Regions from separate parts of the Sessilibacter sp. MAH1 genome, predicted to be linked through region 1. Evidence: predicted binding sites of a transcription regulator. Region 1 holds the regulator's gene; each other region holds the start of a gene.
What was found. Region 1 encodes sigma-54, which starts transcription at its own class of promoters, with help from an activator protein. Its sites were predicted from a motif close to TGGCACANNNNTTGCNNT; they were not measured.

Region 2: ACYQ28_RS00295 (TorF family putative porin) is a predicted target of sigma-54. The motif match lies at 3,084-3,101, and genes of this name have one in related genera.
Region 3: flgB (flagellar basal body rod protein FlgB) is a predicted target of sigma-54. The motif match lies at 6,164-6,181, and genes of this name have one in related genera.
Region 4: flgF (flagellar basal-body rod protein FlgF) is a predicted target of sigma-54. The motif match lies at 1,309-1,326, and genes of this name have one in related genera.

Annotation. Positions count from the first base shown of each region.
Region 1 is NZ_BAAGIC010000015.1:74,802-82,367, reverse strand. Features, by position in the region: gene ACYQ28_RS14700 (KpsF/GutQ family sugar-phosphate isomerase) at 76-1,047, shown strand; gene kdsC (3-deoxy-manno-octulosonate-8-phosphatase KdsC) at 1,105-1,656, shown strand; gene lptC (LPS export ABC transporter periplasmic protein LptC) at 1,738-2,346, shown strand; gene lptA (lipopolysaccharide transport periplasmic protein LptA) at 2,324-2,884, shown strand; gene lptB (LPS export ABC transporter ATP-binding protein) at 2,929-3,654, shown strand; gene ACYQ28_RS14675 (RNA polymerase factor sigma-54) at 4,038-5,639, shown strand; gene hpf (ribosome hibernation-promoting factor, HPF/YfiA family) at 5,738-6,028, shown strand; gene ptsN (PTS IIA-like nitrogen regulatory protein PtsN) at 6,031-6,480, shown strand; gene rapZ (RNase adapter RapZ) at 6,504-7,373, shown strand.
Region 2 is NZ_BAAGIC010000001.1:61,303-68,868, reverse strand. Features, by position in the region: gene ACYQ28_RS00310 (P-II family nitrogen regulator) at 1-9, opposite strand, end outside; gene ACYQ28_RS00305 (ammonium transporter) at 409-1,644, opposite strand; gene glnK (P-II family nitrogen regulator) at 1,708-2,046, opposite strand; gene ACYQ28_RS00295 (TorF family putative porin) at 2,305-2,994, opposite strand; gene ACYQ28_RS00290 (accessory factor UbiK family protein) at 3,824-4,042, shown strand; gene ACYQ28_RS00285 (methyl-accepting chemotaxis protein) at 4,325-5,410, shown strand; gene ACYQ28_RS00280 (YifB family Mg chelatase-like AAA ATPase) at 5,625-7,118, shown strand; gene ACYQ28_RS00275 (hypothetical protein) at 7,140-7,566, opposite strand, start outside.
Region 3 is NZ_BAAGIC010000016.1:43,165-50,730, forward strand. Features, by position in the region: gene ACYQ28_RS15115 (sigma-54-dependent transcriptional regulator) at 1-250, shown strand, start outside; gene ACYQ28_RS15120 (sensor histidine kinase) at 958-2,181, shown strand; gene ACYQ28_RS15125 (sigma 54-interacting transcriptional regulator) at 2,404-4,119, shown strand; gene ACYQ28_RS15130 (PA3496 family putative envelope integrity protein) at 5,041-5,229, shown strand; gene flgB (flagellar basal body rod protein FlgB) at 6,384-6,788, shown strand; gene flgC (flagellar basal body rod protein FlgC) at 6,804-7,244, shown strand; gene ACYQ28_RS15145 (flagellar hook assembly protein FlgD) at 7,267-7,566, shown strand, end outside.
Region 4 is NZ_BAAGIC010000016.1:51,196-58,761, forward strand. Features, by position in the region: gene flgE (flagellar hook protein FlgE) at 1-1,246, shown strand, start outside; gene flgF (flagellar basal-body rod protein FlgF) at 1,419-2,162, shown strand; gene flgG (flagellar basal-body rod protein FlgG) at 2,411-3,196, shown strand; gene flgH (flagellar basal body L-ring protein FlgH) at 3,314-4,015, shown strand; gene ACYQ28_RS15170 (flagellar basal body P-ring protein FlgI) at 4,027-5,130, shown strand; gene flgJ (flagellar assembly peptidoglycan hydrolase FlgJ) at 5,133-6,065, shown strand; gene flgK (flagellar hook-associated protein FlgK) at 6,102-7,566, shown strand, end outside.

The sequences.
Region 1 (7,566 bases):
AACGCAGTGAAATCCATTTTTCGTTGTTAGTGATTGTTGAGTTTTTAAGTTTTAAAAAAGAGAGAATTATTTTCCATGTCACCCACTTCACTTGTTGATGCCGGAAAAAGAACCGTCAGAATGGAATGCGAAGCTGTCGCAAAACTCGAAGCCCGCATTGATGATAGCTTCGAAAAAGCGTGTGAATTAATCCTATCTGTACAAGGTCGAGTTATTGTGACAGGCATGGGAAAATCAGGCCACATAGGTCGCAAAATTGCAGCAACTCTCGCCAGCACAGGCACACCAGCATTCTTTGTTCACCCTGGCGAAGCAAGCCACGGTGATTTGGGAATGATCACACCAACAGACGTTGTCATTGCTATATCCAACTCCGGCAAATCCGCTGAGGTATTAACACTCCTGCCGTTATTTAAACGCATGGATATACCCCTAATCAGCATGACGGGAAATCCAGAGTCGCCTCTGGCAACCGCCGCTGATGCTCATTTAGATATTTCTGTCGAGACAGAAGCCTGTCCTCTAGATTTAGCGCCAACCTCCAGCACCACGGTAACCCTAGTGATGGGCGATGCACTGGCGGTTGCGTTACTAGAGGCGAGAGGATTCAGCGCCGAAGACTTTGCCTTTTCTCATCCCGGTGGCGCACTCGGTCGCAAGCTTTTGCTCAAGGTTGAAAACATCATGCACAAAGGCGACGAAATTCCCGTGGTATTAACAACCACACCAGTAACACAAGCCCTTGTTGTTATGACTGAAAAAGGTCTCGGCATTACCACAGTTGCCGATACCGAAGGTGCTCTTTGCGGAGTATTTACCGACGGCGATTTACGCAGACATGTTGATCTCGGCACCAACTTGTCAACGGCAGTGATGAGCCAAGTCATGACGCCTAAACCGCAAACCGTTTCGCCAAATATGTTGGCTGCCGAAGCGTTACACCTTATGGAAACCCGAAAAATTACCGCGGTAATTGTCTCTGACGAACATCAAAAACTGGTTGGAATTCTGCACTTGCACGACATACTACGCGCGGGCGTGATTTGAATAACCAAAGTTGAACCGCCTAATCGCGCCACCGTTAACTCAATAGCTAAAGTAATTATGACCTCTACCTGCCTGAAAGAATTGTCGACAAAATTAAAAGAAAATATCCAACAAATAAAACTATTGCTTCTAGACGTAGACGGCGTTTTAACCGATGGCAAACTGTATTTCGGTAACGATGGTAACGAATACAAAGCATTTAACACGCTAGATGGTCACGGTATAAAAATCTTGCAAAAATCGGGTGTTAAGGTTGGCATTATAACGGGACGTAAAAGTGCTTTGGTTGAAAAACGAGCCAGAGATCTCGGCATCGAAATTTTAGTTCAAGGCAGAGAAGACAAGTACACCGCACTAAAAGAAATACTGGCTGAACATAATTTTGCACTCAACCAAGTTGCATTTATTGGCGATGATTACCCGGACTTAACCGTTATGACTAAGGTAGGTTTTGCGGTAACCGTGGCAAATGCTTTACCCGCCATGGTTGAACATGCGCACTGGCAAACAACTCGTAATGGTGGCGAAGGCGCGGTTAGAGAAACTTGCGATCTTATTATGCAGGTGCAAGGCACTTTTGATGCTGCATTAAGTCCTTATCTCCAGTAAGGTAGAGTTTGTAAACCAACAGTTTCCAGTCATTAGCAACATGCAATAACGCCCACTCGCTTAAAGTTATCCACAGTAGCCGTGTTAAAAAAAATCTTAACAACTTCCATCATTGCAGGCCTGTTTGTGCTTGTCATACTACTGTGGGAAAACCCTGAAATTACTCAGACTAAACCCGCCACTGAAACACAATCGCAGGCGCCAGTGGCAATTATACAAAATTCCAAAACTCGCCAATTCGACGCAACAGGTCGGCTACAGTATCTATTAGTTGTCGATAAGGCCGAGCAATACCTAAGATATAACGCACAAAACCGCCCGCTCGAAGCCAAACGAGGCTACACCGACTTAAGCAATCCTTTCCTGACGCTGTTTTCCGAACAACCCAATCAAACTCCCTGGAAAATCACCGCCGATCATGGGCGAGCAGAAAATAATGGCTCATTGATTACACTTTGGGGAAATGTGGTGGTCAGAAAAGACTTAGAGACCGGTGGAGAATATCGACTCACAACCGATAAATTGGACGTAAAACCTGTCGAACAAATCGCTGAATCAGAAAGTCCTGTGTCCATTACCAGCCCTGAAGGCATTGCCGACTCTGTTGGTATGCGTCTGAACATGATTACCAACATAACCGAACTACTTTCTCAAGTTACAGGCATTTATGAAACTCAACCTGCACCGTAAAAACGAAAGCGCCCAGCCACAACCATTCGCCTCGGCAGTAAAAATGGTCGTGGTTGTTATTGGATTATTGTTATCAATCAATACCGCCGTGGCATTGCCAAGCGACAGCGATCAACCCATCAATATTGACGCCGACAGAGCTGAGCGAAATGACAAAACCGGAGTAACCATTTTCTCTGGCAACGCCAAACTCAAACAAGGCACCTTGGTAATCGTCGCAGATACAATCACCATTCATCATAAACCCGAAGGCGTAGAAAGTATTACAGCGACAGGAAATCCAGCAACGCTTGAACAAAAACCCAAAATCGACAAACCCACGGTTAAAGCCGAAGCTAAACGCATTCACTACTCTGTCATCAATGAGAAAATCAAACTGTCCGTAAATGCGCAAATTGATCAGGGCGACGGCTCGAAAATCAACAGCGATACCATCGATTACGACCTTAAAGACTCCTATGCCGTAGCGTCGGGTGAGAATCGAGTGAAGTTGATTATTCAACCTCAAAATAAAGACACCACAAACACCAACCAATAAACCTTGTTGAATCTTTCAATTAATCACTACCAGCACTAAGAGTTATGAGTCGACTGAGCGCTAAAAATTTGGCCAAAAGCTACGGATCGAGACAAATCGTATCCGACGTTTCATTTTCTGTGTCAACGGGAGAAGTTGTTGGCTTACTCGGCCCAAATGGTGCGGGAAAGACCACGTGTTTTTACATGATTGCAGGAATTGTTAAAGCCGATCACGGCAGCGTTTGGATCGACAACGAAGACATTACCAATCTTCCCATGCATGGCCGCGCCAGACGCGGACTTGGCTATCTCCCACAAGAAGCATCGGTATTTAGAAAGCTATCGGTCAAAGACAATATTTTAGCAATCTTAGAGACTCGATCCGATTTATCTGCAACAGATCGCAAAGACCGAGCGCAACAACTTTTAGAAGAATTTCACATCACCCACGTACAAGACAGCCAAGGCATCGCCCTATCCGGTGGTGAGCGTCGTCGCGTCGAAATTGCTCGCGCGCTAGCGACAGAACCACGCTTTATCCTCCTTGACGAACCCTTTGCCGGCGTGGACCCAAAATCCGTCGGTGATATCAAGCAAATTATTGAACACCTTCAATCACGAGGAATTGGCGTACTCATTACCGACCACAACGTTCGCGAGACCTTAGATATCTGCGAGAAAGCCTATATTGTGGGCGGCGGGTTTATCATTGCCGAAGGCGACGCTGAGACGGTTTTATCCAACCAAAAAGTAAGAGACACTTATTTGGGTGAAGGCTTTAAGCTCTAAATTGAGCCGCCACCTCAACCGACCCTCAATAAAACAACAAAAGCCTCGACACCTATCAAAGAACCCACAGAAAGACTCTTTTTTAGCCTACAAGACCACCCAAAAGACATTTTAGGCGACATTAAAAAACCGCTTTACCTTGCTGTTGAAATAGGCGAACATTGGTCTTACTGTTAAGTGATCAACAAGTAATCCCCTCCGCTAAAGCACTCGCTGTTCTTTTATTTTTCCCCTCAAAACATTTATTTAAAGAAAATTCAAGGTTGGGCATATTTTTTGCTTAATAGATGTTGCAAAAACGCCCCTTTCAAGTCTACACTGACACTAAGCTTGATCAGAATCAGCTCCGATTCTGACACCGTTTTTGGAAGTAGTGTCAAGTTATGAAACAATCATTACAGCTAAAAATGGGTCAACAATTAACGATGACCCCTCAGTTGCAGCAAGCCATTCGCCTGCTACAACTCTCAACGCTCGATCTTCAACAAGAGATTCAAGAAGCTCTTGAGTCTAATCCCATGCTCGAAGTTAGCGAATCCGATGACTCTCACCTTGATAGCGGTGAGTCCGGCGACAACAGCGAACAACCCAACGAAATTTCCGACAACTTCAGCGAAGAAAAAGTTACCGCAACCGCATCCGAATCCGAATCCGATTCTGGCGACGCCCAAGAAGGCGAATGGCAGGAAAACATTCCCGAGGATTTACCCGTTGATACCCAGTGGGACGACATTTACCAAGGCAGTAGCAACTCTTCCTCGTCATCAGCCGTAGAACGAGACGACAGCTTTTTCGACAGCCAAATCGACAACACCGAGACCCTTCAAGAATACTTACTGTGGCAATTGAATCTGACTCCGATGTCAGAAACCGATCGAACCATTGCTTTAGCAATCATAGACTCGGTAGAGCCCAGCGGTTTGCTCTCAAGCAGTATCGAGGAGATTTTTCACGGCCTACGCGGTGACTGGCGTGAGAATGACGAAGATGCCGAACAAGAAAGCGGTGAGCTTGAAGCTTCTGAACCTCTAAACGAAGACGCAGATACAGACGAAGACCTAAGCCTCGACGAAGTGATTGCGGTTCAACACCGACTTCAACTGTTTGATCCTATCGGCTCTTGCAGCGTCGATTTGTCTGAATGTTTGATGGTACAACTCAATCAATACGCCAAAGAAACACCCGGACTGGAAACCGCCAAGGCGGTAGTTGCAGAGCATCTAGCGTTACTTGGCAGTCGTGACTACAAACAGTTAATGCGTAAATGTCGCGTTAAAGAGCCCGAACTCAAAGTTGCGATCGATTTAATTCAGGAATTAACACCTCATCCCGGCGCTACTATCGGCAGCAGCGATACCAGTTATATCGTTCCCGATGTTTTTGTGAGCAAGCAAGAAGGTCGCTGGATCGTAGAGCTGAACCCAGAAATAGCCCCTAAAATTCGCATCAACAACAATTACGCCAGTCTTGTAAAGCGTGCCGATAGCAGTGAAGACAACACCTTCTTGCGAGATAATTTACAAGAAGCACGCTGGTTCTTGAAAAGTTTACAAAGCCGCAACGAGACTCTACTGAAGGTTGCAAGCTGCATTGTTGAAAAACAACAGGGCTTTTTGGATTTCGGCCCAGAATCCATGAAACCTCTAGTACTTCACGACATTGCCGAAGACGTAGGCATGCATGAGTCGACAATTTCACGGGTAACAACGCAAAAATACATGCACACGCCTCAAGGCATCTTTGAGTTAAAATACTTTTTCTCAAGCCACGTCAGCACAGACAATGGCGGCGAATGCTCTTCAACCGCAATACGTGCCATTATCAAAAAGCTGGTTGCCGCAGAAGACGCTCGCAAACCCTTAAGCGACAGCAAAATTACCGCGTTACTGGCAGACCAAGGCATTCAAGTCGCCCGAAGAACCATTGCGAAATATCGCGAATCCTTGGGTATTCCAGCCTCGAACGAACGTAAAAGACTGGTCTGACCAACCATGACTCGGTGATCTCGACCCTAATTCATACCCGATTACACGGGTTTAAAACCTGTGTAATCAATGACTTAACTCTGACATGAGGAATAACAATGACTCTTAGCATCAGTGGGCACCACGTCGAAGTCACCGACTCTATTCGAAATTATGTTGAAACTAAATTTGAAAAACTCGGCAAACACAACCCGCAAATCACTACAATCAATGTTGTATTAAGGGTTGAAAAACAAAGACAAAAAGCAGAAGCTTCCGTACACATAAGTGGCAAAGATATATTTGCCGAGAGTGAATCTGACGATCTGTATATTGCCATCGATGAAATGGCCGTAAAATTAGATCGGCAATTGCTCAAACATAAAGAGAAAGCAACCAGCCACCGTTGATTATGGACCTCTCCAGCATTCTTACTCCCAGCCGCGTTAAATGTGGCTTGGAGGGATCAAGTAAAAAGCGAACATTAGAAAATGTCGCGCAATTCATTACTAAAGGATTCCCAGTTCTTGACGCTGATGAGCTCTTTCGCCGCCTGATGGCCCGCGAAAGACTCGGCTCGACCGGAATCGGGCAAGGAATTGCGATTCCGCATTGCCGACTGGAAAACTGTACCGGCGTCATGGGAGCGTTATTTAAACTTAATACGCCATTGGACTTTGACGCCATCGATGACGCGCCCGTAGATCTGATCTTTACGCTGCTAGTCCCCGAGGAAGCGGATGACTCCCACCTTAAAACTCTGGCGAAAATCGCTGAGGTTTTGTCCCAAACCGAGCTGGTAAAAAAATTGCGCAACTGCAAAAGTGATGAAGAGTTGTACCAAGTTATTACCCAGCAGTAATCTTTCGTTTCGCGGAGCATAAAATGGAGTTGGTCATTGTTAGCGGCAGATCAGGCTCAGGCATCAGCAGTGCTTTACGTGCGCTGGAAGACGCCGGAATGATTTGTATCGACAACTTTCCAATTACCCTGCTCAAGTATTTGGTCACATCACAAACGGATCAGTCCAAACAATTCGCCGTAAGCATTGATGCGCGCAGTAACCTACAAGAGTTAGAAGCTTTCGATAGTTTGTTTCCACAGCTAGAGAGTTTATGCCGCAAGACACAAATCATTTTTTTGGATGCCCGAGACGATGTTCTCATTCAGCGTTTTAGTGAGACTCGCCGCAAACATCCGCTAACATCCGATAATGTTGATTTGAAAGACGCTATTTTGGCGGAGTCTGAGCTTTTAAGGCCCATTCAAACCCGTGCAAGCCGAGTTATAGACACCAGTAATTTAAGTGTGCATGACCTTCGAAATCTGGTTCATAAATGGGTGACAGGTTCAGGAGCACCGCACATGGCGGTGCAGTTTCAGTCCTTCGGATTTAAACGCGGGTTGCCAGCTGATGCCGATCTAGTCTTCGATGTGCGCTGCTTGCCCAATCCATTTTGGATTCCCAAGTTGCGCGGCTGTACGGGTAATGATCCAGAAGTTGTACAGTTTTTAAAGAGTCAATCAATGGTTCACGCTATGATCGATTCAACACAAAACTTTTTAAAACAATGGTTACCTGAATACGAAAAAAGCAATCGCAGCTACATAACCATTGCTATCGGTTGCACCGGTGGGCAACATCGCTCTGTATATGTCTGTAATGCGCTCGCCGACCAATTAAAAGAAGATTTCGAAAATATACTCGTCCGCCATCGCGATCTGGCGGTGCCGAATCGCTCAAAAACGTCATAGCCGTGTACGGTTATAGTAGTAAACCGTCATAGCGGTAAACTACAGAGAGCATTCTTTTTTTAAAATTTCGATAATTTTCTAAAATAGCGACAATAATAACGATAAACGTTCTATTATTAGCCATCGAAATACAATAATAACAACAAAAGAACTCAACAATAATTTCATAAATCGCGATTAAGTTAACTCATTA
Region 2 (7,566 bases), on a different contig from region 1:
CAACTTCATTTATGTATCCTTTATAGTAATTTTTCTTACTTGTTTGGCCTTACGCACTGTCCGAAGTTTAAGCGTTGGTAACAATATTATGCGCCTATTTGTTAAACCTTAACATACAATGACGCGATTTCCAGAACCGGGGATTGTGCGCTTACAGAATTATCTCCGATTTCCAGTCTTGCAACAACGGACTGCCTGTACGACCGACCCACAACCAGTTAATTCCTAAATCCAATCTTTTAAATAGCTTCAAATCAGAAGCCAGATTCAACTACGATCTATTCAACTACTATCTAATAGTACTGATGAATAATTTAACTGATCTAGATTAAAGTTGTGTTTAAAAACACTGAGATGTTAGAACAAAAAAGCCCGCATTAAGCGGGCTTTTTTTTGCAGAATGGGAAATTATTTTCCAGTGAACTCAGGGTACGCTTCCATACCACATTCAGAGATATCAACACCTTCAAACTCTTCTTCTTCGCTTACGCGAACACCCATGATTAATTTGATGATGTACCAAACAACCAAGCTGGTTACGAATACCCAAACGAAGATGGTAAGTGCACCAAGAATCTGCATGCCGAAAGATGAGTCGCCATTAGTTAACGGCACAACAAGTAGACCGAAAAGACCAACTACACCGTGTACAGAGATAGCACCTACAGGATCGTCTATTTTCAACTTGTCTAAAACCAAGATTGAGAAGAATACGATCACACCACCAACAGCACCAATAATGGTAGCAACTAGAGGAGATGGAGTGTCTGGACCCGCAGTAATGGCAACCAAACCAGCTAGAGCGCCGTTTATCGCCATAGTAAGGTCAGCTTTGCCAAACATAATACGAGCTACCAAAAGCGCTGCGATCAAACCACCAGCAGCGGCAGCATTGGTATTTAGAAAGATGTTAGCAACTGCAGCCGCATCAGCTTTGGTAGAAACTACAAGCTGAGAACCGCCGTTAAATCCAAACCAACCCATCCATAGAATCAACATACCTAAAGCAGCTAAAGGTAAATTTGAACCAGGAATCGCATTGATTGTGCCGTTAGGGCCGTATTTGCCTTTACGTGGACCAAGTACTAGAACACCTGCAAGAGCTGCCGCAGCACCCGCCATATGAACAATACCGGAGCCAGCGAAGTCTTGGAAGTTAGTTGCATCTTCCATACCCTTGATTTGGAACAGACCAAAAACAGGCTGACCACCCCAAGTCCAACTACCTTCCATTGGGTAGATAACACCGGTCATAACAACTGCGAACAACAAGAATGCCCAAAGCTTCATACGCTCAGCAACAGCACCAGAAACAATAGACATTGCGGTTGCAACGAATACAACTTGGAAAAAGAAGTCAGCCGCGTTGGCATAACTTAACCCTGCATCACCACCAATACCCGATAGGAAAAATCCAAAATTGTTACCTGAGTACATTATTTCATAGCCACACACCAAGAACATGGTGCAAGCAATCGCAAATAACGCAACGTTTTTAGTTAAAATCTCAGTGGTGTTTTTGGCGCGAACCAAGCCTGACTCCAGCATGGCAAAACCCGCCGCCATCCACATCACTAACGCTCCGCACACAAGAAAATAGAATGTGTCCAGAGCGTACTGGAGTTCATAAACATTGTTTTCCATAGCAGATCCCCAAGGCTCCAATTTATCGATTTTTTAAAACAAAATTCAGCATTAACTAGCTGCTTACAGCGCGTCTTCGCCAGACTCACCAGTACGAATTCGAATAACCTGTTCTAGGTTTGAAACGAAGATTTTGCCATCTCCGATTTTGCCGCTGTGAGCGGCTTTGCTAACGGCCTCAACAACTGCTTCTAGTTGATCATCGGAAACCGCTACTTCGAGTTTGGTTTTCGGCAGGAAGTCAACAACATACTCCGCGCCGCGGTATAACTCGGTGTGACCTTTTTGGCGACCAAAGCCTTTCACTTCAGTAACCGTAATACCCTGAACACCGATATCGGATAGAGCTTCTCTAACAGCGTCCAATTTGAACGGCTTGATAACCGCGGTAACTAATTTCATATTTATCCCCTAAAAATGTGCTTTAAGTTTGCCAGCGTGAAACGCTCGATTGTTGCTCAGACAGTTGGTGCAATATTTGGAAGCAACCACCCATTGCGAAAACTTGTTAGCCCCGCGAACAATTTCATCGATGTTAGGTTCGGTTGACCTGAGTCTGCACCACCACATCCGAACTTATATCTCTCTCTAAAAAATTAGAGTTTTGAATGTTGCAATCGCTAGGGGTCAAAATGCCGCGCTAAAAGCGCGGCAAATAACTTAGAAAGTTTTGGTCCAAGAAATCCACGCTAATGGATCTTCTTCACCAGACTCTTCGTCAGCGTCGCTTAGAGAAATGGTAATGTCACCCCAATCTCCGTATGACTTAGATAGATCAACTTGGAAGTAACCGTAACTGCCTACACCTTGCTCATCTAAAACAGCATCGCCGTCGTGGTCGAAATCGTAGTAACCGTAAGTAAGGCCCAAGCCCCAGTCGTTACCTAGATCAAAACCTGCACCGAAGTAGTAGTGCACGTCACCTTCTACAAATCTTTCAGGCTCATCAACTTCGCTGTTTACAGTGTAAGCAACGCCAGCGCTGAATATGTTGTAGCTAAAATCAAGTAAGACTTCACCGAAGTTAATATCGTCGGTAGTTGGGTACAAGTAGTAGTTATAAGTAACGCTATAACCTAAATCACCAGCTTCACCGGCGTAACCTAAGTACAAATCCACTTCGTTACTGCCGAAGTCAGTATTTGATAACCAAGTACCTGCGAAGAAGCCACTTTCGTCTGTGTAATCGATACCACCAGAAATTGCAGCACCATTTGCGGTTTGAGTGACACCACGCCAAACGTAGTCGCTTGATAAACCGATATTGGTACTTACTTCTGCCATGGCAGTTGTTGAACCCAATACAACAGCAGCGACAGCTCCAGCCATCAAACTTTTTGCCAATTTCATTCGTTGAGTCTCCAAAAGTGTGCTCTTTGATCTTGTAATTTTGACCGAGTATTTCTAAAAGAAGTGAGATAATCAGCCCGCTCACCGATTTAGCACTTGACATGCCAAAAGCACTTTTTTCATGCATTACAAAGACTTACCGCCATGTTCTCACCACTGCGGGCGCGCCCATATTGGTAATGCTTATAACGAAATGCATTAAATTGCGACAAATATCACGTACAAGTACATTTACAGTGCGTGTGAACTATAAACAAAGAGTTTGGTATTTTCACCAGTAGATTTTTCATTAATGGAACTATCCATCAAATCAAAACATCACCAAAAAAGGTCACTTTGTGATCAAATCTCTTCTAAAAACTCAAAAAACTTTAATTTTCTTAGAATTTAGAAAGATATCTTGAAGGGAAACCGCAAATAGGAAGCACCAAAATAATGCAAATCAATGATTTGATCAGCCAATTCAGGGCAGTAATACTTTATGAACTAAATCAGAAAATTAAACACTCATGAAAAATAATTAGATAGCTTGAGCTATATCCAAAAAAACCTCACCAAAACCAAGCCCGCAAATACGCCCAAAAACTGTTTACCTAAACCAAATACTGTTTACCTAAAAGAGCTCTCATTAACTCCGCCATGATTTAATCAAAGGACAAAAGTTAAAACGCGCTTTCCATTTTCTTCTCAACTTCAATTACCTACGACTCTTGGAGTTGCTAACACCTTACTGTATTGCGAAAACATTGGTAGCGAACGTTTTTAAAAACCGCAGGCATAATGACATAATAGCCAACTTCCTATTAACGATGACATTCGGCCTCAGTTTATGAATCCATTTGAAGATCTAATTAATAAAATACCGAATCCTCTCTCTAATCCTGTATTCGACTCCATCATTGAGAAAGTCATCCAAGAACACAAATTAGTAAGCCGAGTTGAATTCGATGCTCAAACCAAGGTACTGGAACAAACAGAAGCACGAGTCAAAGAATTAGAAGCGCTCGTTACAGCACTTGAACTAAAGCTTTCTAGCCAGCAAAGTTAAGGCAATGCGTTTGGCGCCCAATGTAAAGGGCGCTGCTTTAGAAGATCACATAATCGCGAGCAACTGCACAGAGCGCGCATTTTGTTCAGGCGTGAACAAAATACAGTTTTAGTGCCCTGCCTGATGAACGCCTTCCGCCTGATTCCGATCTAAACTCACCCCTAGATTCAATGCGATATTACTGATCTACACCTCTTCTCCTAGAAAACCGAAAAACAGGCATAAATAGCTTTTAACGACTACGCTTACTATTCATCTCTCTTGCGCCAAGGTAGCCAACGAATGTTTGTACTAGCGTCGTCGCTCACGAAACAACAATCCGAAAATGAGCAGTTAAGCCGAAAGATCCGAGAACTAGAAGACGAGTTATCGTCATTGCGGATGGAAAACCAAGCTCTCAGCGTGCAAGCGGATGATTCAGGCAGCTCACCACAATCGTTATTCAAAGATCAACTTATTCACAACCTGTTGAGATCGCTCTACCAAATCAGTGGTATTCGTCAAACTGCGTTCGAGTCTTTTGAACGCGTAGAGAAGCAGACAACCACGGTAGCCAGTATCAATAACTTGTTCGACGTTTCCTCAACGTCTCTCCACGATATTATTCGTTCAATGCAAGGAATGGGGCATCGTATGTCTGGCATGACAACCAGTATTGCCGGGCTTTCAGATACCGCGGGAAGCATCAACGATTTCGTATCGACTATCACAAGCATTTCCGATCAAACCAACTTGCTCGCTTTAAACGCAGCTATCGAGGCCGCACGCGCCGGTGATTCAGGACGGGGTTTTAGTGTGGTGGCCGATGAGGTGAGATCGCTTGCTAACGAAACCAATAAATCCGCGAGTGAAGTTTCAGAGTTGGTCAAAAACATCATTAATTCGACCAAGTCTGCTGTGGTTTCTGTTGATGAAATCAAATCCAACAACGAAGAGCTTTCTTCAGGGGTTACCAACCTAAACCAGCACTATTCTTTGATCGTTGATAACTGTAAGTCGATCACCAACACAATCACCGAATCAGCACACAAGTCTTTTATACAGACCGTTAAACTCGATCATATTGTGTGGAAGGGAGACGTCTATGCTTGCGTTTCTGGTGAATCGTCGAAATCTATCAGTGAATTTACCAACCACCACAGTTGCCGATTGGGTCAATGGTGCGACCAGCAAAATCACACGCCTGTTGGTCAAAAACCCGCCTTCAAAAAACTCCATACTCCGCATCAAGAGATACACAACCACGGAGTTGCGGCATTGGAAGCCTCCAGAAATGGCGATCAGAAAAAAGTTGTGGAACATTTAAGCTTGATGGAATCCGCCAGCGAAAAAATGATGTCCTTACTGGAGGAACTGAGCAAGACTTGATAAACACAAGTAAAAGAAGCCGATAAAGTCTATTGATCCATACAGACGTCTTCAGTCTTAGCGATCAATAACGTTCGTAGAGCGCTTATATTACTTACTTATTCTATAAATTCAGACGAAAGTTTAAAACACCATCTAATTTAGACAGATCGGCGAAATTCCATTAAATTTGGGCTCATTTATCAACAAATCGCCTCAATGGAGTGAAGCCAAAATGTCCCTGGCCGTTGTCCTGACCCGCGCCCAACATGGCGTCAATGCACCACAGGTAACCGTCGAAGTTCATCTTTCGAGTGGATTACCCAGCCTGAATATCGTTGGATTACCAGAGACGGCCGTTAAAGAATCCAAAGAGCGCGTACGAAGCGCGTTGCTCAACAGCCACTTCGAGTTTCCGGCACGAAGAGTCACCATAAATCTTGCCCCAGCAGATCTTCCCAAAGAAGGCGGTCGCTACGATCTTGCTATTGCGCTAGGCATATTAGTCGCTTCAGATCAACTGCCCGCACAGTGCATTGCAGACGCAGAATTTTACGGCGAGCTAGCGCTTTCAGGAGAAATACGCCCGATTCGCGGGATTATCCCCGCCGCAATAACCTGCCTGGAGGCTGGGCGATCACTGTACGGATCACAGAAAAACGAGCAAGAACTGGCATTAATTGAAGGCTTGAATTGCTTTGCAGTAGATAACCTCCTCAATTTATGCGCCTTATTAAAACAGCAAATTCAATGGCCAAAACCTAAGGCAGAACGTTACGCCTCTGAAGTAAGCCATCTGGACCTCTCCGAGGTGAAAGGTCAACATCAAGCCAAGAGAGCCTTGCTCGTCGCAGCAGCCGGAAGGCACAACTTGCTGTATTTCGGTCCTCCGGGAACGGGTAAAACCCTATTGGCGAAAAGATTACCGGGAATAATGCCCTCGCTTACCAGTAGTGAAGCTCTCAAGGTCGCGGCGGTGTATTCGGTTGCAGGAATGAACCATCACCTCTGGCAACAGCCACCACTGCGCTCGCCACACAACAGCTCATCAATGGCGGCGATGGTTGGTGGAGGATCAAATCCAAAGCCCGGCGAAATTTCTTTGGCTCATCTCGGCGTTTTATTTCTCGACGAGTTCCCAGAGTTCCCGCGCCAGGTCCTTGAAGTACTGAGAGAACCTCTTGAATCTGGCCAAATCAATATTGCTCGCGCCAATCATCGCGTTACCTATCCAGCTAACTTCCAACTCATTGCCGCAATGAATCCGTGCCCTTGTGGGTATCTTCACAGTGAAAGATGTCGTTGCACTCCAGATCAAGTACGGAAATATCGGCAGAAAATCTCAGGCCCAATTTTGGATCGCATTGATTTGCAGATTGCCGTTAGCACTCTAAAACCCAGCGAACTGCATCAGCAAGATTCTGGCATGGGCAGCAAAGAAGCCCGCGCCTGTGTAGTGAAAGCCCGAGCAAGACAAATTGATCGCCAAGGCAAACCCAATGCCGAGCTCAGCAATAAAGAACTGGAACGCATATGCATTCTTTCGCGCGAACAAATGACACGATTGGAAAACGCTATTCAAAAAATGCAGTTATCGGCTCGCGCATATCATCGAACACTGAAAGTCGCCAGAACCATTGCCGACCTCGCCGACAGTGACAACATCGAAAATCAACACATCATGGAAGCGCTCAGCTACCGGCAACTGGAACGCCAGAGAAGCAGCTAGATCGTATCTTTACTCAAAAAGCTAGGGAAAGTCGAAGCCAAACGCATTTCCTCCGGAGCGAGTTTTTGGCCCCTTCGAGCCATCCACCCGGATATCAAACTCTCGAATCCGACCAGAACTTGCGACTTCACAACTGACATAGCCATTTTCAATTTGCCGATTATCCATATTGAAATTGGCTTTAATAAAAATGAGATGTTTTTTTCTCTCGGAATCGTATCGAGTGGAAAGATTATCCATGCTGTAGGACTGTAACTGATCGCCTGCCTCTTCTCGCAAACGACGGCTGCAAGATAAATAGGCGTCAGTCATGGTGACATTGACGTAACCTTCCGATGCGCTTTCCCGACCGCCAATCACAATCAAAGTCGTAAAGCCTACCGAAGCAAACACCAACAAAGTGATGAGTATGGTAATAAGCAGATGATTATGACGAGTATCAGACTTT
Region 3 (7,566 bases), on a different contig from region 1:
TGATGAAGAGTTCGAACCCGATACCGACGACATCGACGCTAAGACCACCATGGTAAAAATGGGTGATACCACCTTGTTGCCCGATGATGGAATTGACCTTAAAGAATATTTAACCAATTTAGAGCGTAATTTAATTCAACAAGCATTAGACGATTGCGGAGGTGTTGTTGCTAGAGCCGCATCACGTTTGGCAATACGACGAACTACTTTGGTAGAGAAAATGCGTAAGTACGGTTTGCATCGAGTTTAAATTTCGACGGCTATTTGTCGCTCCTCCTTTAAAGAGTCATTCTTTAAAAGCTTCCTCTATTAGCCTTTTTAAAAGGCTTTTTTTATATAAGTGAACGTGTATAAACTCATGATTATGTAAACATCTAGGGTGGCACCAAAATCAGGTGTTACTGAATTCGTGTACTCTGTAAAGTCTGTTACTTCGAGTCCTCTCTCAATAATTCATCGCAAACCGCCATTAACCTAACGATTCCTAGAGCAATCTCTTAGCCATTTTTATATTGATGTTAACTAATGGAACCTCTGATTAAATCATTCATGATTTAATCGGAAGACATACATTGACAATGCGATTCTCAATTTTTTCACAACTTCAATCATTTACTGTTCTTGACGTTGGCGACACATCCTTGTGTTGCGAGCAACTCTAGGTTAATCAGAGTTTCCTAGTAAATGCGGTTTTTGAAAAACGTTAAATTCGAGAATTTGTGCATTATATGAATAGTATGAATAAATTTTTTGAATTCTATTACTATGATTTTTCAGTATGACCGACAAATACTCCTGCACGTTCATTAAAATGGGTCGATTATTTGACACCACGTCTTTTGTAACACCTTGAAAACTATGAAAAAAATTTTGGTATTAAGGTTGCATTATTCTATGTGTATAAAACGTTTAACCTTATTTACATGATTTTTTGACGGAAATTAAAGGGTGTATGCTATGGTTTTTAATGCGATCTTGGGTGCAGAAAAAAATGTCACCGTATCCGATAAAAAAGCTGCAATCTTCAATGCGTTAATCGCTAAAAATAGCGTCGTTGCCTTTGATTCTCTAAAATCGTTTGAAAAAGTAAACGTTAAAAATGATCTTAACAACACATTAACACGGTCTCATATTCCTTTCGATTTAATTCTTGAAAAGGTCCCTGCTGCGGTATTGGTATTGAACGAACAGGGCAAGATTATTTACGCGAATGAGGCCGCAGAGTTTTTATTGGGTATACCCTTGTTACACCGACTTTGGCGTGAAGTTATGACGGATTGTTTTGTTCGTCGATTCGATGACGGTCATGAAATATCAACAAAACAGGGACGACGAATTTCGGTATCGACCAAAGGTTTAAGTGGCGGCCAAGAAGGGCAAATTATTTTGTTGTCCGATTTAACCGAAACTCGAAAACTGCAAGATCAGCTTAGTCATCAGAAGCGTTTATCTTCTCTGGGAAAAATGGTTTCTGCATTAGCTCATCAACTACGAACACCTTTATCGGCCGCGTTATTGTATTCCGGTCATTTGTGTGAAGATCTTAAATATTCTTCAAATGACGAAAATGATCTCGCAACGCAACAAACGTTATCCGTTCGGAAGAAATTTGCAGAAAAGTTAAGATCGCGTTTACGCCATTTAGAAAAACAAATTCAAGATATGTTGCTGTTCGTTAAAGGGGATTTACCTTTAACGGATCGTATTTCGGTACAACAGTTTATCAACGAATTTTATGAAGCCGCTGAAGTACCGCTTACAGCCAGTGGTTTTACCTTAGATATTGTCTATAAAACAAATGCGCAAGAATTTACTCCTCATTTTATTCGTTGCAATAAAGATGCTTTAATTAATGCTTTTCTTAATATTGTTAATAATTCTATTCAAGCCATTGAACACGAGCTTGATTCAAAAAAACAGTCAAAAAATTGCACTCGCTTAGAGATGTTAATTCATTTAAATAACTCAGGTGTTTTAAATATTGTCTTTCGAGATTTTGGGCCTGGAATAACGCCTGAAGTTCTCGCCCGCATCGACGAGCCTTTTGTTACCACCAAGCCCCAAGGCACTGGGTTGGGTTTGGCCGTTGTACGTACACTGGTTAAAGCTCACGGTGGGCAGTTTATTTTGAAAAACGCTAATCCGGGAGTAGAGGCAGTTATCACGCTGCCAATTTCATGAACGGTAGGTGATTAAAATTATGAAGAAGTTGGACATCGTATTGTCAATTTCTGTCCGCTGATTAAATCATAAATGAGCTAATCAACGGATTCTAAAAGCTATATACAAAAAATTCGGGTAATTAATTTAACGCAAAATCTTTTGGTTATTGATGTCTTTGAGTTATTCATCTCTCAAGTGGCGTTAACAATTTGATGATTTTTGGCCAGTGAGTAGTGTCCTATGAAATCTAAATTACGAGTCTTAGTTGCAGAAGATGATCCTTCTTTAAGAGAAGCTATTGTCGATACATTAGAAATAGCCAATCTAGAGGTTGAAGCGGTTGCCGACGGTAATCAAGCCCTGCAAGTTTTGCAATCGCGTAATGATATTGGCATTGTTGTATCGGATGTAAACATGCCTAATCTTGATGGCTACGAACTGCTAAAAATTTCCAAAGAACGTTTCCCGCACATTCCCGTAGTATTGATGACCGCCTACGGTACCATTCATCAATCGGTAAAGGCGATGCAAGAAGGCGCGGTTGATTACCTTGTAAAACCCTTTGAACCGGCACTTTTGCAAGAACTGGTACAACGCTATACCGGAGGTATTTCTGAAGAATTTAAAAATGCACCGGTTGCGGTGGCGAACTCCAGTTTACAATTGTTGGAGTTAGCAAAACGCGTTGCAAAGTCGGATTCCACGGCGTTAATTTTAGGCGAATCGGGAACCGGTAAAGAAGTTTTAGCGCGTTATGTTCACGACTGTTCTAACCGTAGCCAAGGGCCCTTTGTGGCAATCAATTGTGCCGCCATTCCTGAAACCATGCTGGAGTCTATTCTATTCGGCCACGAGAAGGGTGCATTTACCGGTGCTACGGCCAGTATGCCCGGTAAATTTGAGCAGGCCAATGGCGGTACCATTTTACTTGATGAAATTTCTGAAATGGATATGGCGCTACAGGCAAAGCTATTACGTGTGTTACAAGAGCGCGAAGTTGAGCGTTTGGGTGGGCGTAAAACCATCCGTCTGGATGTACGCGTTATTGCGACGTCTAACCGCACTATGCTGGATGAAGTGAAGGCGGGGCGCTTTCGCGAAGATCTCTACTACCGTCTTAGCGTTTTACCGTTGTCTTGGTTACCTTTACGCGAGCGACGTGACGACATAGTGCCTTTGGCTGAAAAGCTTTTACGCAAACATGCAAGAAAACAACATCGAAATGGCGTGCGTTTATCGATAGACGCAAAGCAAGGTCTAATTAACTATTCTTGGCCGGGAAATGTTCGGGAATTAGACAACGTAATACAACGAGCGTTGATCTTACAGGAAGGGCTTACCATCAATGCTTGTGATCTGGGCTTACCAAACGAAAAAGGCGTAGCTATGGCCTTGCCGGTGATATCGGCGTTGAGTTGCAGCGACGCTTCAAATAATACTCTACCCAGCACGACAGTAAACAGTTCAGCACCTGAGGTAATGACTACATCCATAACTATCCCTAAAACCAATTTGAATGAAAATACAAATTGTTTTCGAGCAAATGTTTCCGGCTCCCACGAAAACGTGTTCGAGAGTTGGATGCAAAACGAAACTACTGTTGCGCACTCACAACCGCAGTCGTTAACTCCACTGTGGCATGATGATCAGAATTCCAATCTATTCGCCTCAAGTGCACCCACTGTTCGGTATTCGCCGGTCTCTGAGCTGTTTAGTGAGGCTAATCTAGACACCGTTGATACCGTAAAAACACCACCAGCTACACCGGATATGGGTAAAGGCAGTCTGGGGAACGATTTAAAGCAACGCGAGTTCGAGCTTATAGTTGATACCATTCGCGATGAGCGTGGCAGCCGCAAGCGAGCCGCGGCGCGTTTGGGAATTAGCCCGCGAACACTGAGGTATAAAATTGCCAAATTTCGTGAAGTTGGATTAATTGTTGAAGAACAGCTTTAAAGCGTACTTTGAGTTTACACATTAAATTGTATTTATGACGCTAATTGAGGTTTGAGTTAATTGACGTTTAATTAAATAGGGCCTTGCCGAGGTTTCTCCCTAAAGCGCGGTGCTTTTATAAACACAGTGCCTTTATAGATACGTTCTTTATAGATACATTTTTTAAGTTTCTCGGTTAAGCTGATAGGTATCCATTCCATTCTTTATTTTGTTCACCTGCTATATTTAACAAGCCGTTTAAATTACAGAAACCTCTAACTAAATCATGGATGCGTTAACTTAGGGGTTCCTAGAGATTCGTACATGGCGATATGATACTCGCTGATTAAAAAATGTTTGAAAGATTGTTTGTTTTCGAACATTACCGATTAGTGCAAACAGGATTAAAAATTACGGTTAATAATTACCAAACAATTTTTAACCAGTTCCGCGATTGAAAGCCCCTGTAGCTGGGTTTTTAATCCAATTAGAGTAGATAACAGCCGCTTTTACCTTGTTTTATAGACTTTCGTAGCATTAGCGACTATTCGTTAACCTTAGTTTCTGCCGTGGTCATTTTTTGGCTTGAGGTTTGCTGAATGCAGCAAGTAGCTCGATGATGCCGGTGCATTCAAAACGCAAAAGAGCTTACTAAAAAACACCAATCTATACCCTTGTGGGAATTGTGTTCAGCGTCGGTTGTGTTTGAATCCGCAAAAGTGTCGGCTTCGGTAAAGTATATTTTGACTCACTTTAAAAGCGCAGCACACATTAGTGAAAAAATATTCTTGACGAAAAAGGTATTCTATAGTTATTTTTGCAATTGTCAGCTGTTGGAACGATCCCAATAAGGTGGCTGGTTGTTGTAGCCTCCTAGTTGCGGGTAGAACACAGTGATTCTTACAAGCGATTAATTTTGTTGGAATTGTTGAGGATGATTTTATGCGTGACGAACTAACCAATGACGACTTCAATTCAAGTGATGTGCTTAACAGCATCGGTGATGAGCTGGACAACTTCACCGCTAAAAACTTGCAAATTGATGCCCGTAGAAGATTAGAAGACGCGTTAGAAGAGCGTAGGCTTAGTCGAGAGCTGCGCGAATTTGATTTTGATGACATAGACGATTAATAGAGCCCGCTGTATTTGTGGTGTTCGCGGGTGAACATTATCCTCATCATCTAATTCGTTAGAGCACGAACAGCATTGGACTCTGGTTAACTCTTTGCGAATTAATCAGAGTACCTGTATCAGTGCTCTAGCTTAATATTGCGATCTTTAAACGGTAACTTTCGTTACTCTTGTATCTTTATGAATACCGCATATTCGGTATTGATTCGATTTATATCTCACTGTATTACTAGGCTTTTATTCGCTTTCACTCCACGCGGTAATATTCGTTGTTTGTCTGTCTCATTGGTAAATGCTTTCAATTCGTAAACTGTTTTAAATTACAACGCCTTCTAATCTCCAAAATCTTATAATTTATAGGAAACTCTGATTAACCTAGAGTTTCTCGCGACACAAGGATGTGTTGCCAATTTCAAGAACGGTAAGTGATTGGAATTGTGAAGAAATTGGAAATCGCATTTTCAATTTCTGTCCTCTGATTAAATCATGGATGAGTTAATCAGAGGTTCCTATAGATTCTTCTAATTAATAAACTCTTCCAATTGATAAATTCCCCTGAATTCTACGTTTTGTAGTACGAGTGTTTTTCACTAATTTTTGCTGAAGTAAAATTACACGGCAAACTATTTCCTCTCGAATAACTTTTGGAACCACCGGTTAACTCATCCCTGATTTGATCAGCGGAAATTGTTTGAGTTTGTGAAGAGTTCAGAAATTATATTTCTATTTCTTACCGTTATTTAAATATGGCGGAGTTAATCAGCGTTTTATTAAGTAAACGCTAATAAGCTTTAGATTTGCGGATTTTTTTCAGACTTGATCATAGTTTTCTAGAGAGAATCAAAAACTCTCATATTCCATGGTTTTTGATAACTACTCAGAATGTTGTATCAAATTCTGCGACTAACACAAAATGTTCAATCAATAACGCTGTTGGCCTAGTTCTCGCTTTAACCCACTTGTGAGAGTGCATTGCCGTTAAAGCGGCAATAAATAGATTTACCAAAGGAACCTCCGATTAACTTATCCCTGATTTAATCAGAGGTTTCTAAGGATGAAATTGCAGAGATTTTTAGTTTATCCATAAAGCTGGAATTTTTAACGAGTTGATGGTTGTTCTGCAAAAAAATCAATCTGTGAAATGAGTAATTATCGTGGCTATTAATTTTGACACTGCATTAGGTATCCACCCACTTGCATTACAAAAACGTACCGAGCGTGCAAATATATTGGCAAATAATATTGCCAATGCAGAAACACCTGGGTTCAAAGCACGAGATCTTAATTTTCAGGCCGTTTTTGAACAGCATCTTTCAAACCAAACTGAAGGTTTGAATATGGACGTCACTCAATCCGGTCACAGACCCGGCGGCGCTGTAGTTATAAACGATGACGAACTTTTGTATCGAAATCCTTTGCAGCCTTCTATTGATGGCAATACCGTAGAAGAGCACATTGAACACGCCGAGTTTATGAAAAATTCATTAGCGTTTGAATCCAGTTTTTTATTCTTAAAAAGTCGGTTTAGCGGCCTGTTAACCGCATTACGCGGTGAATAATAGAGGTAAAAAATTATGTCATTAGGCGATGTCTTTAGAACATCTGCGTCGGCACTGAGCGCAAATACGGTTCGAATTAATACCACGGCAAGTAATTTGGCTAACGCTGAGTCCGCCGCATCGAGTATTGACGAAACCTATCGCGCTCGCCACCCAGTTTTTGCCGCGGTGGCGAAAGAAGCCTTGGATATTAATTTTGATACTCTTGATGCAGGACCCAGTGAAACCAGTGGTGTTCAAGTTTTAGGTGTTGTCGAATCAAATGCGCCGTTGCAGCAACGTTACGAGCCGGGCCATCCTCTCGCCAACGAAGACGGTTACGTATTTTACCCCAATGTAAATGCCGTAGAAGAATTGACGAACATGATCTCAAGCTCAAAGGCCTATCAAATGAATGTTGAAGTGCTTAATTCAGCAAAATCAATGATGCAAAGAATATTAACGCTTGGTCAGTAGGGCTTTTTGCGGAGATTAAATAATGGATATTTCCAATGTTGAATCGGTACTAAGTCGTTTCTCACTTGAAAACCGCGCTACAGAAGAAACGGATGACGGCGACGATCTAGGTAGAGATGTTTTTCTGCAATTATTAACAACGCAATTGCAAAATCAAAACCCATTAGAACCCCAAGAAAACAGTGAATTCGTCGCACAACTTGCGCAATTTTCACAATTAGAAAGCCTGGGTGAATTAAACAATAATTTTACCGACTTTAGCAGTTCATTTTTATCTAACCAAGCTTTGGCCGCTTCGTCGCTGGTTGGAACTTCGGTAACC
Region 4 (7,566 bases), on a different contig from region 1:
TCTCAGTGGAATTCGTGCGGCAAATATTGACCTTGAAGTGACGGGTAATAATATTTCGAACGCCTCAACCATAGGGTTTAAGGAAAGTCGAACCGAATTTGGTGATATTTACGCAAACTCATTATTTGGATCAGGCTCTTTAGAAGTTGGCGATGGTGTACGAGTCACCGAGGTGGCGCAATCATTTGACCAAGGTAATCTGGCTTACACCGAAAATGAATTAGACCTTGCTATAAGTGGTGAAGGGTTTTTTATTGTTGATGCCGGTGGTGAATTAAATTATACCCGCGACGGAACCTTCGGTGTTAACGAGAGTGGTTTTTTGGTCAATAACTCAGGATCTATTGTTCAAGGCTTTGGGGCCGACGATGACAATAACATCATCGGTGTATTAACCGATCTTCAATTATCAACCGATAATATTGCGCCCCAACAAACCGTCGATGTTGATTGGCGAATTAATCTCGATGCCGGTGAATTACCGCCGCTGGTAACTACGTTTGATTCAACAGATGCGGCCAGCTATAACAGCGTTACGTCAGTGACAATATTTGATTCATTAGGCGTATCGCATACACTGACACAATATTACGTACAAAACTCGCCAGCCGGTGGCCCTTCACAATGGCAAGCCTACACTTATATCGACGGAGCCGCAGCTTCTGTTGATGCCACCGGTAATCCAGTTCCCAACCTATTAACGTTTGATTCTACCGGTAATTTAAGCGCGGTAGATGGTGTTGCCGGAGCAACCGAATTTGACATTCTAAATTGGTCTAACCCTCAGGCAACGGACCCTGCACGTGCAACACTGACGATTAATTATCGCGGTTCTACTCAATTTGGCTCTAATTTTGGTGTTGCCGATGTTTCACAAGACGGATTTACCACCGGTCGATTATCGGGATTAGAAATTGACGAGTTTGGAATCATATTTGCGCGATTTACCAACGGACAATCTAGTGTTGTGGGTCAAGTTGCGCTCGCGGAATTCACCAACAACCAAGGATTACAACCGGTAGGCAATAATTCTTGGGCACAAACTTTTCAATCGGGCGAAGCAAATATTGGCGCTCCAGGTTCTGCCGCGCTAGGCTTAGTTAACTCGGGTGTATTAGAGGAATCAAATACCGATTTAACCGAGCAGCTTGTGCAATTGATTATTGCGCAACGTAATTATCAAGCAAACTCTAAAACGGTTGAGACGGCTGACCAGGTCACGCAAACCATTATTAATATCCGTTAAAAAAGAATTGACTGTGCGACTTGGGCGACGAAAGTCGCCTTTTTTTTGTTTTTATTTTTCTATGGCATCGGCTTTGCTCACTTAATAAAAAGCGGTAATTTTTTGTCATAAGCCGGTTTTAATGTTTTCGACAGCTTATGTTTTTTCTTTAGTATTGTGAGAGCCCTTGAATATGGATAGAGCAATTTATATCGCCATGACGGGTGCAAAAAATAATATGTTAGCACAAACCGCCAGAGCCAATAATTTGGCGAACGCCAACACAACAGGTTTTAGAGCCGACTTTGAGCAAGCGCGCAGCATGGGCGTTTATTATGGTGATGGCATTCCAACTCGCGCCTATTCGCAAACAGAGCGGCCCGCAACCGATTTTAGTCATGGCTCCTTAAATTTAACCGGACGCGATCTTGACGTTGCTATTGAGGGTGATGGTTTTTTGGTGGTTGCTACGGCAGACGGTTCTGAGGCGTTAACAAGAGCCGGTAATTTTGTCATTAGCCCAGAAGGTATTTTGCATACCGGTAATGGTTTACCGGTTTTAGGCGAGGGTGGTCCAATTATTTTACCACCGCTTGAGAAACTACAAATTGCAAAGGATGGTACGCTCAGTGTGCAAATTCAGGGGCAGGGGCCAGAAGCGCTTGCCAATATTAATCGTTTGCGATTGGTTAATCCTGATCTTGAAAATGTAGAAAAAGGTGAAGACGGTTTATTTAGATTACGAGATGGTGGTGAATTTGTTGATGATCCTTCCGTCACGGTAATTGCCGGATTTTTAGAAACCAGTAATGTTAATACCATCAGTGAATTAACCTCGGTTATTGCTTTGGCTCGACAATACGAGACACAAATAAAATTAATGTCAACCGTAGAAGAGAATGCCGATGCAAATCTTAAACTTTTGCAGCTTTCTTAAATAAAAAGAAACTCTGGTTAACCTAGAGTTTCCGGTGACACAAGGATGTGTCACCAATTTCAAGAACTATAAGTGATCGAAATTGTGAAGAAATTGGAAATCGCATTTTCAATTTCTGTCCTCTGATTAAATCATGGATGAGTTAATCAGAGGTTCCAAAAAGTAATTCGGTAGTTTTTTGTCAAAAAATACCAGCTAATTTAACGGACCCAATTTTTTATTAAAAATATTGAACATCAGAGGTATTTATGCACGCAGCACTGTATGTAAGTAAAACGGGTTTAAGTGCTCAAGACACCCAACTAACAACCATTTCAAATAATCTGGCTAATGCATCGACCGTTGGTTATAAGCGTGATGCCGCAGTATTTGAAGATCTAATTTATCAAATTACTCGTCAACCCGGTGCGCAATCAACCCAAGATACAACCTTACCGTCGGGTTTGCAGCTAGGTACTGGTGTGCGCGTGGTAAGTACGCAAAAACAATTTACAGAAGGCAGTTTACAAGTTACCGATCAAGCATTGGATGTAGCCATTAGCGGTCGCGGTTTTTTTCAAATAGCGTTACCCGATGGTACAACTGCATACACACGTAACGGCCAATTTCATTTAAATTCCGATGGTGACTTGGTAAATGCCAATGGTTTATTACTCGATCCTGCTATTACCGTTCCAGAAAATACCAGTACATTAACTATTGGTACAGACGGAATTGTGACCGCCAATATCAGAGGGCAAACTAACCCAACTCAAATTGGCACGATTGAAATTGTCGACTTTATTAATCCATCGGGTTTAGAAGCCTTTGGCGGCAACTTATTTTATGAAACCGCCGCAAGTGGTAATCCCCTAACAGGTACGCCGGGTCAAAATGGTTTAGGGGATTTATTACAAGGTACACTCGAAAACTCTAACGTGGATATTGTCGAAGAAATGGTAAATATGATTACTACGCAACGTGTTTACGAATTAAATTCAAAGGTTGTGACTACGGCCGATCAAATGTTGCAGTTTATTAGTCAAAATCTTTAATTTGGCATTAATAACCGTGCAGTAAATAGTTGCATTCATCATTCTCGCAAACAACAGAAAATAATAACGAATAACGGTGCGACTGTTTGTGGATGCTAAAGCAAAGAAGTACAAAAAATGACTCAATTATTTAATTTCTACAAGCGTTTATCTCTCTGCGTAATTCCATTAATAAGTCTGGCGGGCTGCGCGGGTCAATCCAGAATGCCGACACCGGATTCTGATCCGTTTTATGCGCCAGTTATCGCACCACCGCCGCCGGTAATTCCGCCGAGTAATGGATCTTTGTACAGCGAAAATTATTCGATCTCTCTATACACCGATGCTAAAGCCATGCGCATTGGGGATATCATCACCGTTATTCTTGAGGAAGAAACCAGTTCCAGTAAATCATCCAATGTATCGTTGGTAAAAGATGACGACGTTAATATAGAAGAGGGCACGGTATTAGGTTCTGGAGTAAGTGTAAAAAATCTGAGTTTATTAACCGATCTGGTCGCAGAAAGAGAATTTACCGGAGAAGCAGATGCAGACCAAAGTAACAGTTTAATTGGTGATATCACGGTAACTGTGGCAGATATTCTGCCCAATGGTAATCTTGTGATTCGCGGTGAAAAATGGATCACCATTAATCGTGGCGATGAATACATTCGCTTGAGCGGTATTATTCGTCCGGGTGATATTGCCACCGATAATACGGTTGTATCAACGCGTATCGCCAACGCTCGAATTTCTTACAGCGGTACAGGTGAGCTTGCCAATACTAATCGGCAAGGTTGGTTGTCTCGATTTTTTAACGGCCCTCTCTGGCCATTTTAGCGAGCGTAATTATGATTATTTTACGTTGCATTATTTTCGGTTTATTTATCTTAATATCCAACGTGTCTGTGGCTGAACGCATAAAAGACATAACCAGTATCCAGGGTGTTCGTTCGAATCAATTAATTGGCTACGGTCTTGTCGTTGGTCTAGACGGCACCGGTGATCAAACCAACCAAACACCTTTTACTGCGCAGTCTTTTAGCTCAATGTTAAAACAATTCGGAATTGCCATACCCGAAGGTGCTCGATTTCAATTGGCGAATGTCGCCGCTGTGGCCGTGCACGCCCAACTGCCGCCGTTTGCAAAACCCGGCAGCGCCATAGACGTAACAGTTTCTTCTATTGGTAATTCGAGTTCACTACGCGGTGGAAGCTTATTGCTAACTCCTTTAAGAGGTATCGATGGTCAAGTATATGCCATTGCACAAGGCAATTTAGTGGTGGGTGGTTTAGGTGTAGAAGGTGCAGACGGATCACGTTTAACCGTAAACGTGCCTAGTGTTGGTCGTATTCCCGATGGCGCATCGGTTGAGCGCGAAGTCGCGGTAAGTTTTACCGACGGTGGCCCCATTGTATTGAACTTACATCATCCAGATTTTACCTCTGCCAAGCGTATGGCCGAGATTATTAATTTTACTCTTGGGCCAGAAACCGCATTTCCGTTGGATGCTGCATCGGTATCGGTGCGTTCACCGGTAAATCCAGCGCAAAAAGTTGAGTTTTTATCACTTATCGAAAATCTTGAAATAGAACCCGGCGAAGCGCCCGCGCGAGTCGTTATTAATTCTCGTACCGGTACAATTGTTGTTGGTAGTCACGTGAGTATAGAGCCTGTTGCCATTACCCACGGCAGCTTAACGGTCACTGTGCGTGAAACTCCAGACGCTGTGCAACCCAATCCGTTAGCCCAAGGCCAAACCGTAGTAATTCCACAGTCAGAGATTATTGTGGAAGACGGCCCGCGACAAATGTTTCGATTTTCACCAGGCCCTTCATTGGATGACATTGTTCGTGCCGTTAATGAAGTTGGCGCAGCACCCGGTGATTTAATGGCCATATTAGAAGCGCTTAAACAAGCCGGTGCCTTGCGTGCCGAGTTAATTGTGATTTGATTATGGAATATTCAATAGGCCGAACCAATTTAGATTCAAATGCTTATACAGATTTGAACTCATTAAACTCCATAAAATCATTGGGTCGTGATCAAGACCCAAAAGCAATCGCCGAGGTCGCTAAACAATTTGAATCGTTTTTTATTAGCCAACTGCTAAAAGAAATGCGAAAAACTACAGACACCTTGGGTGAAGATAATTTTTTAAACAGTAACGAGATGAAATACCATCAACAAATGTTTGATCAACAATTGTCGTTGGCGCTTTCTAAAAATGGCGGCGTTGGTATCGCAAAAATTCTGGAGCAGCAATTAAACAATCAGTTTCAGTTGGATTGGGGTAAAGAACAACCAACGACTGCTGGGTTAGAACCTCGTCAGCTAAATAATGATTCTTTGGCGTATCGAAAAATAATACCGGCCAATAATTTTCACGGAATCACACAGGATTCTATTAAGCAAAATGACTTTTCGGATTTTACTAACAAAGCCGATTTTATAGAAACCCTAAAGCCCTACGCGAAAAAGGCGGCAAGCCAACTCAATATAAATGAAGATGTTTTACTGGCGCAGGCAGCTTTAGAGACCGGTTGGGGAAAACACATAGCGCAAGATCAGTCTGGCTACAGTTATAACCTTTTTAATATTAAAAGTGATTCGCGTTGGAATGGACAAGCTGTTCGTGTTAACACGTTAGAATTTAACGGCAATGTTGCTTATCAAGAACAGGCAGATTTCCGATCGTATCAGAGTTTTTCAGAAAGTTTTGAAGACTATGTAAGTTTTATTCAAAGCAATCCACGTTATCAGAATGCACTGGCAGTTGCAGAAAACCCAAAACAATACGTAGAAGAGTTACAGAAAGCAGGTTATGCAACCGATCCTAACTACGCAGAAAAAATTATTCAGTTGTTGGATCAACCCGAATTTAAATGAAAAAATTCACGTTAATGGTATTGGTAGAGGTTAATTATGTCGCTAATTAACATTGCGTTATCCGGCTTGCGATCGTCGCAAACATCTCTTGCAACGACGGGCCATAACATCTCAAATACCAACACAGAAGGTTATAGCCGTCAGCGTACCGAACAAGAAACACAGCAACCCCGTTTTACTGGCGGCGGTTTTGTGGGCACAGGCACACGGATAGTATCGGTCGACCGCTTAAGCAATGAATTTATCAACGAAGAATTGCGATCTGCTGGCGAGAATTTAGCAGAATCAGAAGCATTTTTAGATCAAGTTCAACAATTAGATTCGTTGCTGGCTTCTTCCAATACCAGTTTAACGTCAAGCTTAGAACGATTTTTTGGTTCTTTATCTACCGCCGCAGAAGACCCTCAAAGTACAACCACTCGTCAGTTAGTCTTGAGCGAAGCTAGTGGTTTGGCCGAGCGATTTAATATCTTGTATCAAGAGCTCAATGAGCAGAACAGTTTTGTAAATAACCAAACCGAAGCGATTATAGAGCAGGTTAATCAGCTGGCTAATAATATATCGGGAATTAACGCTGCGGTTGCCACTTCATTCGCCAATGGAAGACAGCCCAATGATCTTTTAGATAGCCGCGATCAGGCTATTCGAGATTTAAGCAATTTGGTTGGCTTAAGTGTGGTAGAGCAGAGTAATGGCGTCGTTAATTTATTTATTGGCACCGGCCAACCCTTGGTTGTTGGCGAACAGGTGACCGAGTTAGCGATAAGACCGGCATTGGATTCCAACTTTCAATTAGATGTTATACAACCAACGTCCGGAACAGTTCTAACCGGCATTATTACTGGCGGCGAGTTGGGTGGTTTGCTGGATTTTCAACGCGGACTAATTACTACATCGTTAAATGAATTAGGGCGTCTTGCATTAGTGACCGCCGACGCATTAAATCAACAACAGGCCCGTGGTTTAGATTTAGACGGCAATTTTGGTGTGAATATTTTCAACGATATTAATACCCAAAGATCAGCAGAAAATCGTGTGACTGCCAGTGCCGATAATCTAGGTACTGCTCGGTTGCAGGTTAATATTACCGAGACCGGACAGCTTACCGCCAGTGATTATGAGCTACGCATAATTGGCGGCACCTATGAGTTATTACGACTTGAAGACGAAACCCTGGTTGCTTCGGGAGCAACTCCTCTACCGGGTACCTTGACCATTGCCGGAGAAGGTTTTGATATACAATTAAATTCAGGTGCCGTAAGTGATGGTGACATATTTTTTATTTCACCCACACGACGCGCCGCCGATGATATTCAACGGGTACTTAACGAAACCTCACAACTGGCATTTGCAGCGCCCTTAAGATCTACAATTTCTGAAGATAATCGCGGTGAATTCACCATTAGTGATCCAAGAATTGTCAGTGACTTAGATCCATCAAATCAAAGTATCTTAACTACGGCATCGGGTACCTTCCCGTTAACTCTTGTATTTGATGAAG